One region of the Bradyrhizobium sp. CIR18 genome, then DNA from elsewhere that is predicted to be linked to it. Evidence: riboswitches for the same ligand, from Rfam matches in the RefSeq annotation. Region 1 holds a riboswitch; each other region holds the start of a gene.
What was found. A riboswitch is a leader RNA that binds a small molecule or an ion and turns the genes downstream of it on or off. The one in region 1 is predicted to bind cobalamin.
Positions count from the first base shown of each region.

Region 2: another riboswitch for cobalamin. It lies ahead of metE (5-methyltetrahydropteroyltriglutamate--homocysteine S-methyltransferase); the one in region 1 lies ahead of GGD65_RS17850 (energy-coupling factor ABC transporter permease).
Region 3: another riboswitch for cobalamin. It lies ahead of GGD65_RS02960 (TonB-dependent receptor domain-containing protein); the one in region 1 lies ahead of GGD65_RS17850 (energy-coupling factor ABC transporter permease).

Region 1 covers NZ_JACIHF010000004.1:443,388-448,321, reverse strand. Annotated here, with positions in the region: gene cobM (precorrin-4 C(11)-methyltransferase) at 1-173, shown strand, start outside; gene GGD65_RS17860 (cobyrinate a,c-diamide synthase) at 173-1,483, shown strand; gene cobA (uroporphyrinogen-III C-methyltransferase) at 1,480-2,211, shown strand; cobalamin riboswitch at 2,257-2,474, shown strand; gene GGD65_RS17850 (energy-coupling factor ABC transporter permease) at 2,511-3,188, shown strand; gene cobF (precorrin-6A synthase (deacetylating)) at 3,235-3,984, shown strand; gene cobT (nicotinate-nucleotide--dimethylbenzimidazole phosphoribosyltransferase) at 3,995-4,934, shown strand, end outside.
Region 2 covers NZ_JACIHF010000025.1:22,155-27,088, reverse strand. Annotated here, with positions in the region: gene metE (5-methyltetrahydropteroyltriglutamate--homocysteine S-methyltransferase) at 318-2,663, opposite strand; cobalamin riboswitch at 2,767-2,970, opposite strand; gene GGD65_RS38100 (nodulate formation efficiency C protein) at 3,911-4,708, shown strand.
Region 3 covers NZ_JACIHF010000001.1:601,088-606,021, reverse strand. Annotated here, with positions in the region: gene GGD65_RS02980 (adenylate/guanylate cyclase domain-containing protein) at 1-1,476, shown strand, start outside; gene GGD65_RS02975 (hypothetical protein) at 1,601-1,777, shown strand; gene GGD65_RS02970 (hypothetical protein) at 1,916-2,125, shown strand; gene GGD65_RS02965 (hypothetical protein) at 2,225-2,488, shown strand; cobalamin riboswitch at 2,532-2,747, shown strand; gene GGD65_RS02960 (TonB-dependent receptor domain-containing protein) at 2,861-4,934, shown strand, end outside.

The sequences.
Region 1 (4,934 bases):
CGCTGGCGACGCTCGATGCTGCCGTCGGCACCGAGATGGAGCGCACCGCGATCATTCTGGTCGGCAAGACGCTCGGCGCTGCGGATTTCGACGAGAGCCGCCTTTACGCCGCCGATTACGATCGCCGCTATCGGCCGGTCGGCGCCGAGCCGCGTTTTCCGGAGGGCTCGTGATGGCGGCAGGCCTCGTCATCTCCGCACCGGCCTCCGGCGTCGGCAAGACCACGCTGACGCTGGCGCTCGCGCGCGCCTGGCGCCATCGCGGATTGAACGTGCAATGCTTCAAGAGCGGTCCCGATTACATCGATCCCGCCTTCCACGCCGCCGCCACGGGGCGCGCTTCCGTCAACGTCGATAGCTGGGCGATGGATCGCGGGGCGATCTCGCATCTCGTCAGCCGCGGCGCGGACGCCGATGTCGTGCTTGCCGAGGGATCGATGGGCCTGTTCGACGGCGTCGCCGCGCCCGGTGTTTCCGGCACCGGTGCCACCGCCGACATTGCGGAGATGCTGGGCTGGCCGGTGGTGCTGGTGATCGATCCTTCCGGACAAGCGCAGACCGCGGCGGCGATCGCCGCGGGTCTTCGTGATTATCGCCCCGGCGTACGGCTCGCCGGCGTCGTGCTCAACCGCGTTGCCAGCCCGCGCCACGAAGACCTCGTGCGGCGTGCGCTCAACGACGCCGGCATTGCCGTGTTCGGCGCGCTGCCGCGCCATGCCGAGATCAGCCTGCCGAAGCGGCATCTCGGCCTGGTGCAGGCCGAGGAGCAGGCCGAGATCGGCAAGCTGATCGACGAGGCCGCGCGCTTCGTTGCCGAGCATGTCGATCTCGATGCGGTGCTGCGATCGGCTGCGTCCTGGACACCACAACCCGCCGCGAATGGGCTGAACGTGACGCCGCCGGGCCAGCGCATCGCGCTCGCGCGCGATGCGGCGTTCTCTTTCGTCTATCCGCACATGCTGGAAGCCTGGCGCGGGGCGGGCGCGGAGATCTCGACATTCTCGCCGCTCTCCGATGAAGCGCCCGACGCGAGCGCCGATGTGTGCTGGCTGCCCGGCGGTTATCCCGAGCTGCATGCCGGCAAGATCGCGGCCAATGCGCGTTTTCGCAGCGGCCTGCGCGCCTTCGCCGAAACGCGACCGGTGCACGGCGAATGCGGAGGCTATATGGTGCTGGGAACCGCTTTGACCGATGCGGACGGTGTTCGCCATGAGATGACAGGCCTGCTTGGCCTCGAGACCAGCTTTGCCAAACGTCGCATGCATCTCGGTTATCGTCTCGCGACGCTGGCCGCGCCGATGCCGGGACATCGCCCCAGTGCACGTCTGCGCGGCCATGAGTTCCACTATTCGACCATTCTTGCCCAGCCTGATACGCCGTTGGCAGTCGTGCACGATGCAACCGGCGCGGTCATTGCCGAGACCGGCTCGCAGCGCGGCCACGCCACCGGCACGTTCTTTCATCTGATCGCGGAGGACCGGTGAGCGGATTCGTCTCCTTCATCTCCGCCGGACCCGGCGACCCCGAGCTTCTCACGCTCAAGGGCGCCGCGCGGCTGCGCGAGGCCGACGTCGTGCTCTATGACGATCTCGCCTCCGGCGCGATCCTTGATCTCGCCCGGCCCGGCGCCAATCTCGTCGCGGTGGGGAAACGGGCAGGGCGTCCCTCGACCAAGCAGCACCACGTCAACCGCCTGCTGGTCGACTATGCCGCAACAGGTGCGCGCGTGGTTCGGCTCAAGTCGGGCGATGCCGGCATTTTCGGCCGGCTCGAGGAGGAGCTGGAGACGCTGCGTGAGGCCGGCATCGGCTACGAGATCGTTCCCGGCGTCACATCGGCCTGCGTTGCCGCAGCGCAAGCCGGCATCCCCCTGACCCGGCGCCACACCTCGCGCCGGGTGCAATTCGTCACCGGCGCTGATGTCACCGGCGAGTTGCCGCCGAATCTGAATTGGGCGGCCCTGGCCGATCCTGAGGCGACGACCGTGGTCTATATGGGCCGGCGCACCTTCCCCGCGCTTGTCGCAAAGTTGATCGCGCACGGCCTCGCTGCGGATACCCCCGCGCTGTTCGCCGAATCCCTCGGCCGCCCCGACGAACGGCTGGTCCGCACCACCATCGCCGAGCTTGCCGAGCAGCTTGCGCGCGGCGGCGCCGCGTCGACGGCCGCCGTGATCCTGTTTGGGGCGCTGGCGGGGGATTATCCGTCATGACGGCCTTGGCCGCCGTTCGCCCCTTGACGCAGGCTCAGCGAAAGGGGCACACAAGAGAGGCATGGTGCTCGACGCGGCGCAAAGCGCCGGAGCATAATCGGGAATGGGGGTGGGCGGACCCAGTTGCGGCGCCCAAAACCCAGCCGCCCCCGCGACTGTAAGCGGTGAGGGACTCCGACAGCCACTGGGCCGCAAGGTCCGGGAAGGCCGGAAATCCCGGGGAACCGCGAGCCAGGAGACCGGCCCTGCACGTTTTGAGGCCAAGGCCGTCGGGTGTGACGGCAGGAAGGAATTGAGCCATGCATATCGAACCCGGGGTCGTGACGGGCGCCAAGCTCGTGTTGAGTTACGCAACCGGCATCGCCGCAGGCGGCGTTGCGCTGAAGCTTGCGGTGGAGACCGTGCGTGAGCAGGGCATCACGTCGTTCGCAGCGCGGACGCTCGCCACCACAGTCCTTGTGTTCATCTTCTTCGAGATCCTGCCGCACTTCCCGGTCGGCGTCTCCGAGGTGCACTTCATTCTCGGCTCGACACTGTTCCTGCTGTTCGGCGCAGCGCCCGCGGCCTTCGGCCTCGCATTCGGCCTGCTGCTCCAGGGCGTATTCTTCGAGCCGGTCGACATCCCGCAATACGGCATGAACGTCACGACGCTGCTGGTGCCGCTGTTCGCGATCCAGGCGATCGCCACACGGATCATCTCGCGCAACACCGCCTATGTCGATTTGAAGTATCGGCAGGCGTTGGCGCTCTCGACGACCTACCAGGCCGGCGTGATCGCCTGGGTGGCGTTCTGGGCGCTCTATGGCTCGGGCTTTGCGATGAGCAACCTCGCCAACATCGCGACGTTCGCGGCGTCCTATGCGCTGGTCATCGTGATCGAGCCGCTCGCCGATCTCGCGGTACTGGCGCTGGCGAAGTCGCTGCGCGGCGTCACCGCGCCCGGTCTCGTCACCCCGCGCCTGCATAACGCGGCCTGAGAGACAAGCGAACGGGCGGCCAGCAGGGCCGCCCGTCGCGTTCGCGATGCTCACGCTCTCCCTGATAGGTATCGGTTGCGGCGATCCCGACCAGCTCACGCGCGCCGCTGTTCAAGCGATCAACGCCGCCGATCTCGTCCTGATCCCGCGCAAGGGTGCCGCGAAGTCCGATCTCGCCGATCTCAGGCGGACGATCTGCGCGGATGTGCTCACCAGCGATAACACAGCCATCGCTGAATTCGACCTTCCCGTGCGCGATGCAGGTGAGGCGGAATACCGCAAGGGCGTGGACGATTGGCACGATGCGGTTGCCGCGACTTGGTCGAAAGCGATTGCGAACCATCTCGAAGGCGAGGGCAAGGTTGCGCTGCTGATCTGGGGCGATCCCTCGCTCTACGACTCCTCGCTGCGCATTGCGCGGCGGCTCAATCCCTTGCCTGACATCGAGGTCGTGCCCGGCATCACCTCGATCCAGGCGCTGTGCGCGGCGCATGCGCTGCCGCTCAACGACATCGGCGAGCCTTTTCTGGTCACGACGGGGCGGCGCTTGCGTGAAGGCGGCTGGCCGGCCGGTGTGGATACCGTTGTTGTAATGCTCGACGGCGGCACGGCATTCCAGTCGCTTGATCCAGCCGGGATTCAAATCTATTGGGGCGCCTATCTCGGCATGCCCGACCAGATCGTCATGTCCGGCGTGCTCGCCGAGGTTGGCCCGCGCATCGTCGCGACGCGGCAGGAAGCGCGCGAGCGGCATGGCTGGATCATGGACAGCTACATTCTCAAGCGCAGGCCGTAAGCGAGGCAGCATGCTCCCCGAATGGGTCACCCGAAATTGCCCCGATGTCTCCGCCGTGCATCGCGAGGCGGCGATCGCGCGGCAGGCGCAATTGACAAAGCCGACCGGCGCACTCGGCCGGCTGGAGCAGCTCGCGATCGAGCTCGCGGGCCTGCAGGCGACCGAACAGCCGCGTGCCGCACGGGTGCCGATCATTGTCTTCGCCGGCGACCACGGCATCGTCGCGCAGGGCGTCTCAGCCTATCCGCAAGCCGTGACCATCGCGATGATGGCGAATTTTGCCTCCGGCGGCGCCGCGATCTCGGTGCTGGCGCGCGAGCTTGGCTCGAGCCTGGACGTCGTCGACGCCGGCACGCTGGCAACAGAGGCGATGGCGGGTGTCATCACCGACAAGCCGCGCCATGGCACGCGCGATTTCAGCGTTGAAGCCGCGCTCGCACCCGCCGAGTTGGCGTATGCGTTCGAGGCCGGCCAGCGCGCGGTTGCGCGCGCGCAAGCCAATCAGCCCGATCTCTTGATCTTCGGCGAGATGGGGATCGGCAACACCACCACGTCGGCGGCGATCGCGGCGGGCCTGCTCGGCATCAGCGCCGAAGAGATCGCGGGCAGCGGCACCGGCGTCGATGCGGCCGGCCGCGCACATAAGGCCCGCGTGATCGACGCGGCGATCGCGCGTCACGGCGTTGGCGGCGCTTCGCCGGAAAAAATCCTATGCGCCGTTGGCGGCCTGGAGATCGCGGCGATCTCAGGTGCGATCATTGCGGCGGCGCAGCGCCGTATTCCCGTATTGATCGATGGCTTCATCGTCTCGGTGGCGGCGCTGGCAGCAGTGCGGCTCAATCCGTCGTGCCAGCCGTTCCTGCTGCCGTCGCATCAATCGGCGGAGCAGGGGCATCGGCTGGTGTTGCGCGCGCTGAACGTGCAGCCGTTGATCAGCCTCGATCTCAGGC
Region 2 (4,934 bases), on a different contig from region 1:
TGAGCGACAAACCTTGGTGTATATTTATACACTTCAGGCTATACGGTCGCATACCACTGCATAATTGAGCTATGCTGAGCTTGTGCTTCAACTGGGCTCAGATTTTCGGCGAATGTCCTTGCCGTAATCGAACCGGCGGTTGTCCTCTCTTCCGCCGAAGCCCGCGCGACGCATCAGCGTCGCTCCTCCCAGACTTTCGCCCGGCCCGCTAAGCGGGGGCCGGGCCTTTTTTTTGTGTTCCCAAGGCTCCATCGATTATGGAGAGCGCAAATGACCGCAAGAGGATCAACTTTGTCGAGAAGAGATCCAAGCCCGGATCAACGGCCTCGCGAATCGAATGCAGCGCGCAGTTGGCGGGCGGCAGCGACCATGTTCGCTAGCGCCGGCCGAACCTCCTCCCATTTGCGCGTCTTCAGGCCGCAGTCCGGATTGACCCAGAGCTGCGAATCCTGCAGCCGGGTCCGAGCCAACGCCATCAGCTCCTTCATTTCGCCCGCCTCGGGAACGCGTGGAGAGTGGATGTCGTACACGCCCGGCCCGATCTGATTTGGATATTCGTAGTTCCTGAACGCGTCGAGTAGTTCCATTTTCGACCGCGATGTCTCGATCGAGATGACATCTGCGTCCATTGCAGCGATCGCGCCGATGATGTCGTTGAACTCCGAGTAGCACATATGTGTATGAATTTGGGTTTGATCAGCGACGCCGGATGAGCAGATGCGGAAGCAATCCACGGCCCAATCGAGATAGGCGGTCCACTCCGACCGACGCAACGGCAATCCTTCGCGAAGTGCAGCTTCGTCGATCTGAATCATGGTCGCACCAGCATTCTCGAGATCGCGGACTTCGTCTCGGATCGCGAGCGCAATCTGGCGGCAGACCTCGCTTCTGGGAATATCATCGCGAACAAAGGACCAGTTCAAGATCGTCACCGGTCCGGTCAACATCGCCTTCATCGGCTTCCTCGTTAGTGATTGCGCGTAGCGCCACCAGCCTACGGTGATAGGCTTCGACCGCACTACATCGCCAAACAGGATCGGTGGCCGGACGTAGCGCGATCCGTAGGACTGCACCCATCCATTCCTGGTAAATGCGAAGCCGGCGAGTTGCTCACCGAAGTACTGCACCATGTCATTGCGCTCGAACTCGCCGTGCACGAGGACATCGAGACCGATGTCCTCCTGCCAGCGTACGACGCGCGCCGTCTCCTCCTTGAGGAACCTGTCGTATTGCTCGTCGCTCATAGCGCCTCGGGCATGCGCCGCACGGGCATTCCGGACCTCTTTGGTCTGCGGAAACGATCCGATCGTCGTGGTTGGAAAAGCCGGTAGTCCGAAACGATTGCTTTGGATCTCGGCACGACGGGCAGATGGGCTCGCGCGCCGACGCATGGTCTGATCGATCGCTTTCATCCGGACAGCGACATTGGCATCATGGATTTTTGGCGAAGTCCGGCGGACAGTCGCGGCACATTCCGACTCGGCAAGAGCTAGCGCAACATTCTGGTCGCCTGCGAGTGCCCGCGCCAGGTTCGCGAGCTCTCGCATCTTCTGGACCGCGAAAGCAAGCCAGCTCTTGACGTCGGAAGCGAGCCCGGTTTCGAGTTCAACATCAATCGGCACATGAAGCAGCGAGCAGGATGGGGCAATCTGTACACGATCCTTGCCGAGCTTCGCAATCGCGGGTTCGAGCCGCTGGCGCAGCGACGACAAATTCGACCGCCATACATTCCGGCCGTCGACGACACCGAGTGACATGACTAGATCACTTCGGCCGCCAGCGATGATCTGGTCCAACAACTGTGGCGCTCGAACCAGATCGAGGTGCAGTCCGGCGACTGGCAGGCTCAAGGCGGTGTCCAGATTGTCCCCGAGATCGCCGAAATAGCTGGCGACTAAGATCTTGATGGCCGGCCCCTCCTTGGCGAGCCGGTCATAGGCATGTCGCAAAGATTGTCGCGCCCTCTCATCCAGATCAAGAACCAGGCAGGGCTCGTCGAACTGAACCCAATTTGCCCCACGTTTGGCCAATTCCTGCAGAACCTCGATATAGGCCGGTATCAATTCATCCAGTAGTGAGAGTGGCTGGAACGCAGGATCGGGACTCTTGCCGAGCTTTAGGAATGTGACCGGCCCGATCAGGACAGGGCGGGTCTGAAAGCCAAGGGCCTTGGCTTCCTCATACTCCTCGATCGGCTTGCGAGAGCATAGCCTGAAAGTCTGTCCCCTGTGAAACTCGGGGACCATGTAGTGGTAGTTGGTGTCGAACCACTTGGTCATCTCCTGCGCGGGTGCGCCAAATCCGCGCGGTCCGTGACCGCAACTCGCATCCTGATCGTCGCATTGTGACCCGCGGGCCATGGCGAAGTACGTCTTGAGCGAAACGGATTCGGCTTTCGAGGCGTAGATCTCCGGGATGGCGCCAACCATGACACTTGTGTCGAGCACCTGATCATACAGCGAGAAATCGTTCGATGGAATAACCGTGACGCCGATAGATTTCTGACGAGCCCAGTTCGCGGCACGCAGGCCAGCTGCGTCCTCGAGCAACTGCTGTTCGCTGCTTTTTCCGGCCCAGTAGCTTTCGAGAGCGAGTTTGAGCTCGCGCCTTGGACCGATGCGTGGCGTTCCGAGGGTGGCAACCGGAAGGGAGAGAAGAGTCATAGCGTGAACCCCATGTTGGGGGCAAAGGCCATGGCGGACGCAGGCAGGGGAAGTCGCGCGGTGCGACGGCTGCTTGGCGCACCACCGGGACACCCCGCCCCGTGGACAAATATATTGTCGGGGCAGGTCTCCTGGCTCGCGGGTCATCGCTTCTGTCCGGCCTTCCCGAAGCCGCGCAGGCTTCAGTGACGTCGTTGGACAGCGGCTTGCCGCTCACAGTTGCGGGGGCAGCGCCGGCATTGTCACCGGCTTCCCTCTTAGCTCCGGATCAAATGGGAACCGGAGAACCTCGACGACTTGGATTATCGGCAAGAGAAGTCTTCCGTCAACCTCTCAGATTATGTCTCAAGCTGGTGCTGCGATATCCGCTACGCGAATGACCGTGCATCTTATCGTTGAGTCGACGTAGAAGCGCTCTCCAGTCAGCGATATTGGAATGACCATCGCAGCTGCTCCCTTTGCCGCATGCCCGATCGGTGGAAGGGACAAATGCGACTTGCGCGGTCGGGACTGCTGCCTCGAGCAGAACGCATTTGATGCGCGTCCCGGCTTCCCAGCGGTTCTTTGAGCACGTCCACCATCCAGCCACCTTCTCGGCCAACAGGATCCGTGTTGAATAGGCCCAAGCTGGGAAGCCAGCTACATACCCTGCCAGCACGTTGATTTGCGGTTCAGCAAGACTCCAAATGCTCGGCGGTGAAGATCGGCTTCGCGTCGTTGGCCGTCGAGTGCAAAGCGCTCCGGACTGAGGCTGTTCTCGAAGCGCCGCGTGGCGCGAAGGGAGCGCCAAACGCACCATGGCCCATTGGCCGCAAATGCCCAAACGCATGGCAGAGATCGAAACGCACATTCTGGCAACGATACCGAACCAAACCGTCGCGAGACGAGGATGCATAAGCCGCGCTGGATAGCGCTGAAAGGAACATCGAGACCTGGGCCAGTCGGAAAGTCGACAAAGAGGACACAAAAGCGGTGTGAATTGCCGCCGATTACCTGGCACGAAGAATGCAAGACTTCGGCATGCCCAGTCTCCTCCTGCTGGGCAAGTCCAGCACAGCAAATTGAGGCTGTCGCCGGCAGCGAAGTTAGCGGCGCGTGACATAGAGGGGAGCGCCTGCTCGCACGGGACACCATCGGACTCCCCGCCGCGTCGCCGCTAACTTCTTGCGCTCGCGTATAACAGGTTAAAGGTTGCCCCGCTTTATGACGTATGGATGAAAGCAGATAGGCCGACAGTTATGAGGAAAATGTCTGGAAGACGCGCGTTATGGTTTTGTCTCGGTCAATCCCTGATCTGCCTGGCCGGGCTGGCTGCGACGAGCAACAGTGTTCGCGCCAACGAGAGCCCCCTTATCGAAAGATTCAAGTCAACGTGGCGAGCGCAAGACGGCGAGACAATAGAACAAATTATCTCCAATGTCTCGAAGGTGGCGCAGTTCGTCCCTCGAATGTGGGGCGTCGCTGAACTTGACGACAATGACTATGTTTTCGTTTCGTGGACCAGGCACCGCGTCGATACATCAGACGAACAGTACGTTATCACTTGGAAGGTCGCGCTCGACGGCACGATTCAACTTGCGTCGACCTATGCCAAACCGATGGAATTGGGCTGGCGCGCCCTGGCGCTCTCGTTGATCGCCAGTGAAGTCAAGGACGGCGAAAGGGACGCAAATCTTGGCTTTCTGCATGATCCGAGCAACTTCAACTTTGTGACGACCATGCAAGGCCGGCTCGGCGATCTTCTGCGGCAGGGCCGCTGCACTATCGTCGAACCTGTTGGGGTGGACTACTTGCCGAAGCAGAATGACAAGCCGACCGAGAAAGGTGATCTGTGGCGCGTTTTGCTTTTAGTGAACTGTAATATCCCAGGCCCCCGTTTTTTTACACACAACGGGGTCATCACTTTCGAGAAGAGCGAAGGGCAAGATTGGGAGCCGCAATCCTCCTTTGCCAAGCGTATCGCGGCCTTTCCTCCTGGCTCCTGGTTCGCTCGCATGGAGCCAAAGGAACAGGAAGAGTTAGAGGGGAGCGAAGGCCCTCGGTAAAATGGTCGCGCAGAGCAAGATCGCGCCGTAGCTCCTTTACGGCCGAACGTCTGAGCAACTGCAGACATATTAGCTCTAGAATGTCGGTGTTTACGCCTTCAGCAGTCGCGAGCCTTTCCTGCAGCTTTCAGCCCGTCAGGAAAAAGTCGGGCAGCACGATTACTTCCGATTCCTTCTGCGAGTAGTCGAGCTCAGCGGCGCGTTCCAGCTGGCGAGATTTGGCCCC
Region 3 (4,934 bases), on a different contig from region 1:
GCGCGCCTTCGCGAGTTCGAGACATCCGATCGCAAGATCGAGGAGGAGGCCGAGGCCGCGCGTTCGCTTGTCAACGCGATCATCGACGACCCCAGGACGTATTCCGACAATGCCGCGCTGGGACGGATCGATATTCGCATCGAGACCGCCGTCACCGAGCTGCGGCGCGATCTGAACGAGGACCATGCGAAGCTGCTCAAGCAGGTCGACGCCAGGCAGATGGCCGAGGCCCGCGGCACGCTGGAACACATCGACGTGCTACGCGATCAGTTCAACCGCAAGGTCGATGCGATCCGCGCCGACATGCTGACGCAGGTGTTCTTCTCGACGTCGCAGGTGATCAGCCGCCAGCATCAGGCGATCGTCGTTTCGGGTGTCGTGACCCTGCTCGCGGCGATCGTCGGCTTTGCCTTTGCGCTCCTGGTCTCCAGCGGCATCACGCGCCCGGTGCGGCTGCTGCTCGCCGGCACCCGCGAGGTCGAGGCCGGCCGCTTCGACAAGACCATCACCGTCTCCACGCAGGACGAGATCGGCGAGCTCGCCGCGGCCTTCAACCGCATGACCGAGCAGCTCAGGCACAACGAGCGCATCCGCGAGACCTTTGGCCGCTACATCGATCCCAAGGTGGTGCAGGGGCTGATCGATCGGCCCGAGGTCGCGATCGACGGCGAGCGCCGGGTCATGACCATCATGTTCTGCGACATGAGCGGCTTCACGTCGATGAGCGAGGGTATGACCCCGCGTGGCCTCGTCAGGGTGATGAACCACTATTTCACGGTGATGTCCGGACCGATCAGGAGCAATCGCGGCATCATCGACAAATATATCGGCGACGCCATCATGTCCTATTGGGGCCCGCCCTTCATCGAGGAGGACGAGCAGGCGCTCCTGGCCGGCATCGCCGCAACCGAGATGGTCGACCAGGTGCCCGCGCTGCAGAAGCAGCTGCCCGACCTGCTCGGCATCCGCGCCATGCCGGCGCCGTGTGACCTGCGGATCGGCATCGCCACCGGCGAGGTCCTGACCGGCAGCATCGGCTCCGAGCTGATGATGAGCTTCACCGTGATGGGCGATGCCGTGAACCTGGCGTCGCGGCTGGAGGCCGTCAACAAGGTCTACGGCACCCGCATCCTGATCTCGCAGGCAACTGCTGATGCGATCGGCTCGCGGCTCGAGCTGCGCGAGATCGATCGTCTCGCGGTCGCGGGGCAGAGCGCGCCGCAGCCGATCTTCGAGGTGATGGCGCGGGCGGGCGCGCTCACCGCCGCGCAGGACAGCCTGCGCACGCATTATGCCGAAGCGCTCGCCGCCTATCGGGCCCGCCGCTTCGACGAGGCGCGCGCGGCCTTCAACGCCGCGCTCGAAGCCGTCCCCGGCGACGGCCCCTCGCGCACGATGCTCGGCCGCATCGCGCAATTCGAGGCCAAGCCGCCGGAAGAGGGGTGGGACGGCGCCTGGCGCCTGGAGCAGAAATAGCCGTTTTTGTTGGGTCGGCCCGCCCTGTCCGGAAAAAACGTTTCTACTCGATAACGATGTTCGCCGTGACCTATTTCCCGGGCTTAGGTTGGATGTCCTTGAGGCGTTTGACGGGGACACGCCGATGACGGAACTTCAGGACAGGCTGGAACGGTTCGAGACGCTCACCGCCGAATGCGAGCTGATCGCCAAGCTCGCCACCGACAGCACCAAGCGCGAGTTCTATCTGAAACTCTCGGAACAGTACCGTCAGCTGGCGGTGGACATGCGGCAGGCGATCGCGACCAAGGCTGCGGCCTGACGCCGGCTGCAATCCGTTCTTAAGGTTTGGCGCGCATCCTTGACGTCGCGAGCGATCGCTCGTGGTGGAAAGGCCGGGGTTCGCTGCAATGCAGCGCACCTCGCGAGTGTCATTTGCCATGCTTGACAGGGCAATCACATGCGCCTCGTTGCCGTGATCATAGTCGCGCTCATGACGGCGGCCTGCGACCAGGAGCAGGATATCACCGGCTCGACGCCGACCTGCCCGATGCGGAACTACAGCTACAATCCCCGCGACATGAACCAGTGCGTCAGTGCGTGCAAATCGTGCGATCGTGGCACCACGGTCACCTGCACCACCTCCTGCACCCTCAAGGGCGCGCGCTGAGGCTACCGCTTTCTCCGGCGCACCCAGCGGCGGTGCTAGGGCACCGGAACGATTCACTTGGGTTAATCATTGAAGCAGGTGGGCAGGACGCGGAGTCCGATGGAAATGGGTATGCTCGATCCCGGTCGATTTCTGGTGTCGTGCTCGCATTGTGATGCCTGGCCGATGGCGGCCAATGTGAAGCGGTCGAGCTGGTCGGCGTCCCCGCACGAGGTCCGCTTTGTCTGCACGCGCTGTCGTCGCGAGGAGACCGCGATCGTCTCGGCCTCCGGCGAATTGACCCCGATCAAGCGCGTCGACGTTCCGCCGCGCGACGTCGCTGTCGCCTGGGCCCAGGCGCAACGTGTGCGAGGGCGGACCTGAGCGCCCGGCATCGACCGGTCGATTGACTCCCGGGGCCAACGGCTCGTAAATGATCGGCGACGGTTCTCCTCAGGGAGATCAAAAGGGAATGTGGTGCGGGATTGTCCCAACGCAGGGATCTGTCTCAACGCCACGGCTGCCCCCGCAACTGTAAGCGGTGAATCTTTCGTCTCATGCCACTGGGAAACTCGGTCCTGGGAAGGCGACGCAAGGTCACGACCCGCGAGCCAGGAGACCTGCCGTCAGCCGTGGTCACACGCGAAGATGTCGGTCGGGGAGTACAGACATTAGCTTCACCGGAGCAATCCATCGCTCTGCCGTGAAACCTCGTTCGCTGTGACGTGCCACTGACGTCATACCGAGGTTACAATTGTGTCCCGTCTCGTCTCTGCCGCCAGGCGCCTTGCCGCCGGCCTGCTCGCATCCGTTTCCTTCCATTCGCTCGATCTGTCCTCCGCCTTCGCCCAGCACGAGCTTGCCGAGCAATTGCCGCCGATCGAAGTGATGCATCACGACGATCACAACCGCACGCGGGCGAGGGCGATCGGTGACGGCGAGGCGACTCGGCAGCGGGCGAGGACGAATGTCGCGCCGGCAGGCAATGGCGCCGGCTCATCCGGCTCCGGCGGTAAGGCTGCCGCCGGCAACGGCGGCATCGTCGGGGCCGCCACGACCGTCATCACGGCCGCGGATATCGCGCATTCGCCATCGCAGACGCTTGCCGAGATCATCGCGATGCAGACGCCGGGGGCCCAACTCACGACGCTCTATGGCGGCCAGATCGGCGCCAAGACCAGCGTGGACCTGCGTGGCTTCGGCGCCTTTGCCACCGCCAACACGCTGGTGCTGGTCAACGGACGACGGTTGAACGACGTCGACATGGCGCAGGTGGACCTCTCCACCATCCCGCTCAATTCGATCGAACGCATCGAGGTCACGCGGGGAAATTCCGGCGCGGTGCTCTACGGCGACAACGCGGTCGGCGGTGTGATCAACATCGTTACCAAAAATGGCGTCGGCGGACCGCCCGTGACCGCGCGCATCGAGGCCGGCTTCGGCTCGTTCAACACCAGGCTCGGCAATGTCTCGACCTCGCTCAATTCCGGTCCGTGGTCGACCTCGTTCTACGGCAATACGGTCAGGACCGATGGCTACCGCGACAACAATCGCTATTCGCAGCAGAACGGCGTCGGCAATCTCAACTACACGACGCCGGGCCTGAGTGCTTTTCTCACCGTCACCGGCGACAATCAGGAGCTGCGACTGCCGGGCGGCCGCACCGTCGATCCCTCCATCGGCCTCGACGAGCTCAGGGCCAACCGGCGAGGGACCAGCACGCCGTTCAACTACGCCAACCAGCAGGGTTTTGGTGCGACCGCGGGCTTCACCAAGACCCTGGTCAACGGCGTCGATCTCATTGTCGACGGCGGCGTGCGCGACAAGAAGCAGCAGAGTGCGTTCTTTTCCACCCCGACGCCGGTTCCGGCTTTCTTCACGTCAACCTATGTCGGTTCCCATCTGACGAATTGGTCGATCACGCCGCGGCTCAGCGTGAAGAGCCTGCTGCTCGGCATGCCGTCGCAGCTCCTGAGCGGCATCGACTATTACGATGCGAGCTTTGAGCAGAACCGCGGCGCGGGGCAGGGGCTCTCCCCCTGGCACAATTACGACCTCAGGCAGCAGACGGTTGCGGGTTATGTCCAGCACACATTGGGAATCGCGCCCGCGACCGACATCTCCTACGGCGCGCGTGTGCAGAACGTCAGACTTGCGGCACGCGACAATTTCGACCCGGTAGCTCCTTTCAACGCCGACATCGGCGCGCTGCCGCTGACGAGCAACGAGACCCAATATGCGCTGCATCTCGGGGCCGAGCATCGCCTCAACGACCAGGTCTCACTGTTCGGCCGCATTGCGCGCGCGTTCCGCACGCCTGATGTCGACGAGCGCCTGTCCTCGGGGCCTTCCTTCGATCCCTTGACCTTCGCTGCGATCCCGCAAACGTTCCAGCTCAAGACCCAGACCTCTGGGGATATCGAGGGCGGTGTTCGCATCAAGGGAGGCGGATTGCAGCTGCAGAGTAGTCTCTATCTGATGGATCTCACCAACGAGGTCCATTTCAATCCGGTCCTGTTCTACAACACCAATCTCGATCCGACCCGCCGCTACGGCTCGGAGACCAGCCTGTCCTATCGCGTCAACGATGCCCTGCTGCTGCGCTCCGGCGTGGCCTACACCCGCGCGGTCTTCCGCGAAGGCATCTGGGCCGGCAACGACGTGCCGCTGGTGTCGCGCTACACGGCGAGTGCGGGCATCACCTGGAACATCTGGCAGAATTACGTGGTGCTCGATGCCACCGCGCGCTTCTGGAGCGAGCGACGCATGGACAACGACCAGGCGGGCACCCAGAAGCCGATTCCCGCCAACGGCACGATCGATCTCAAGC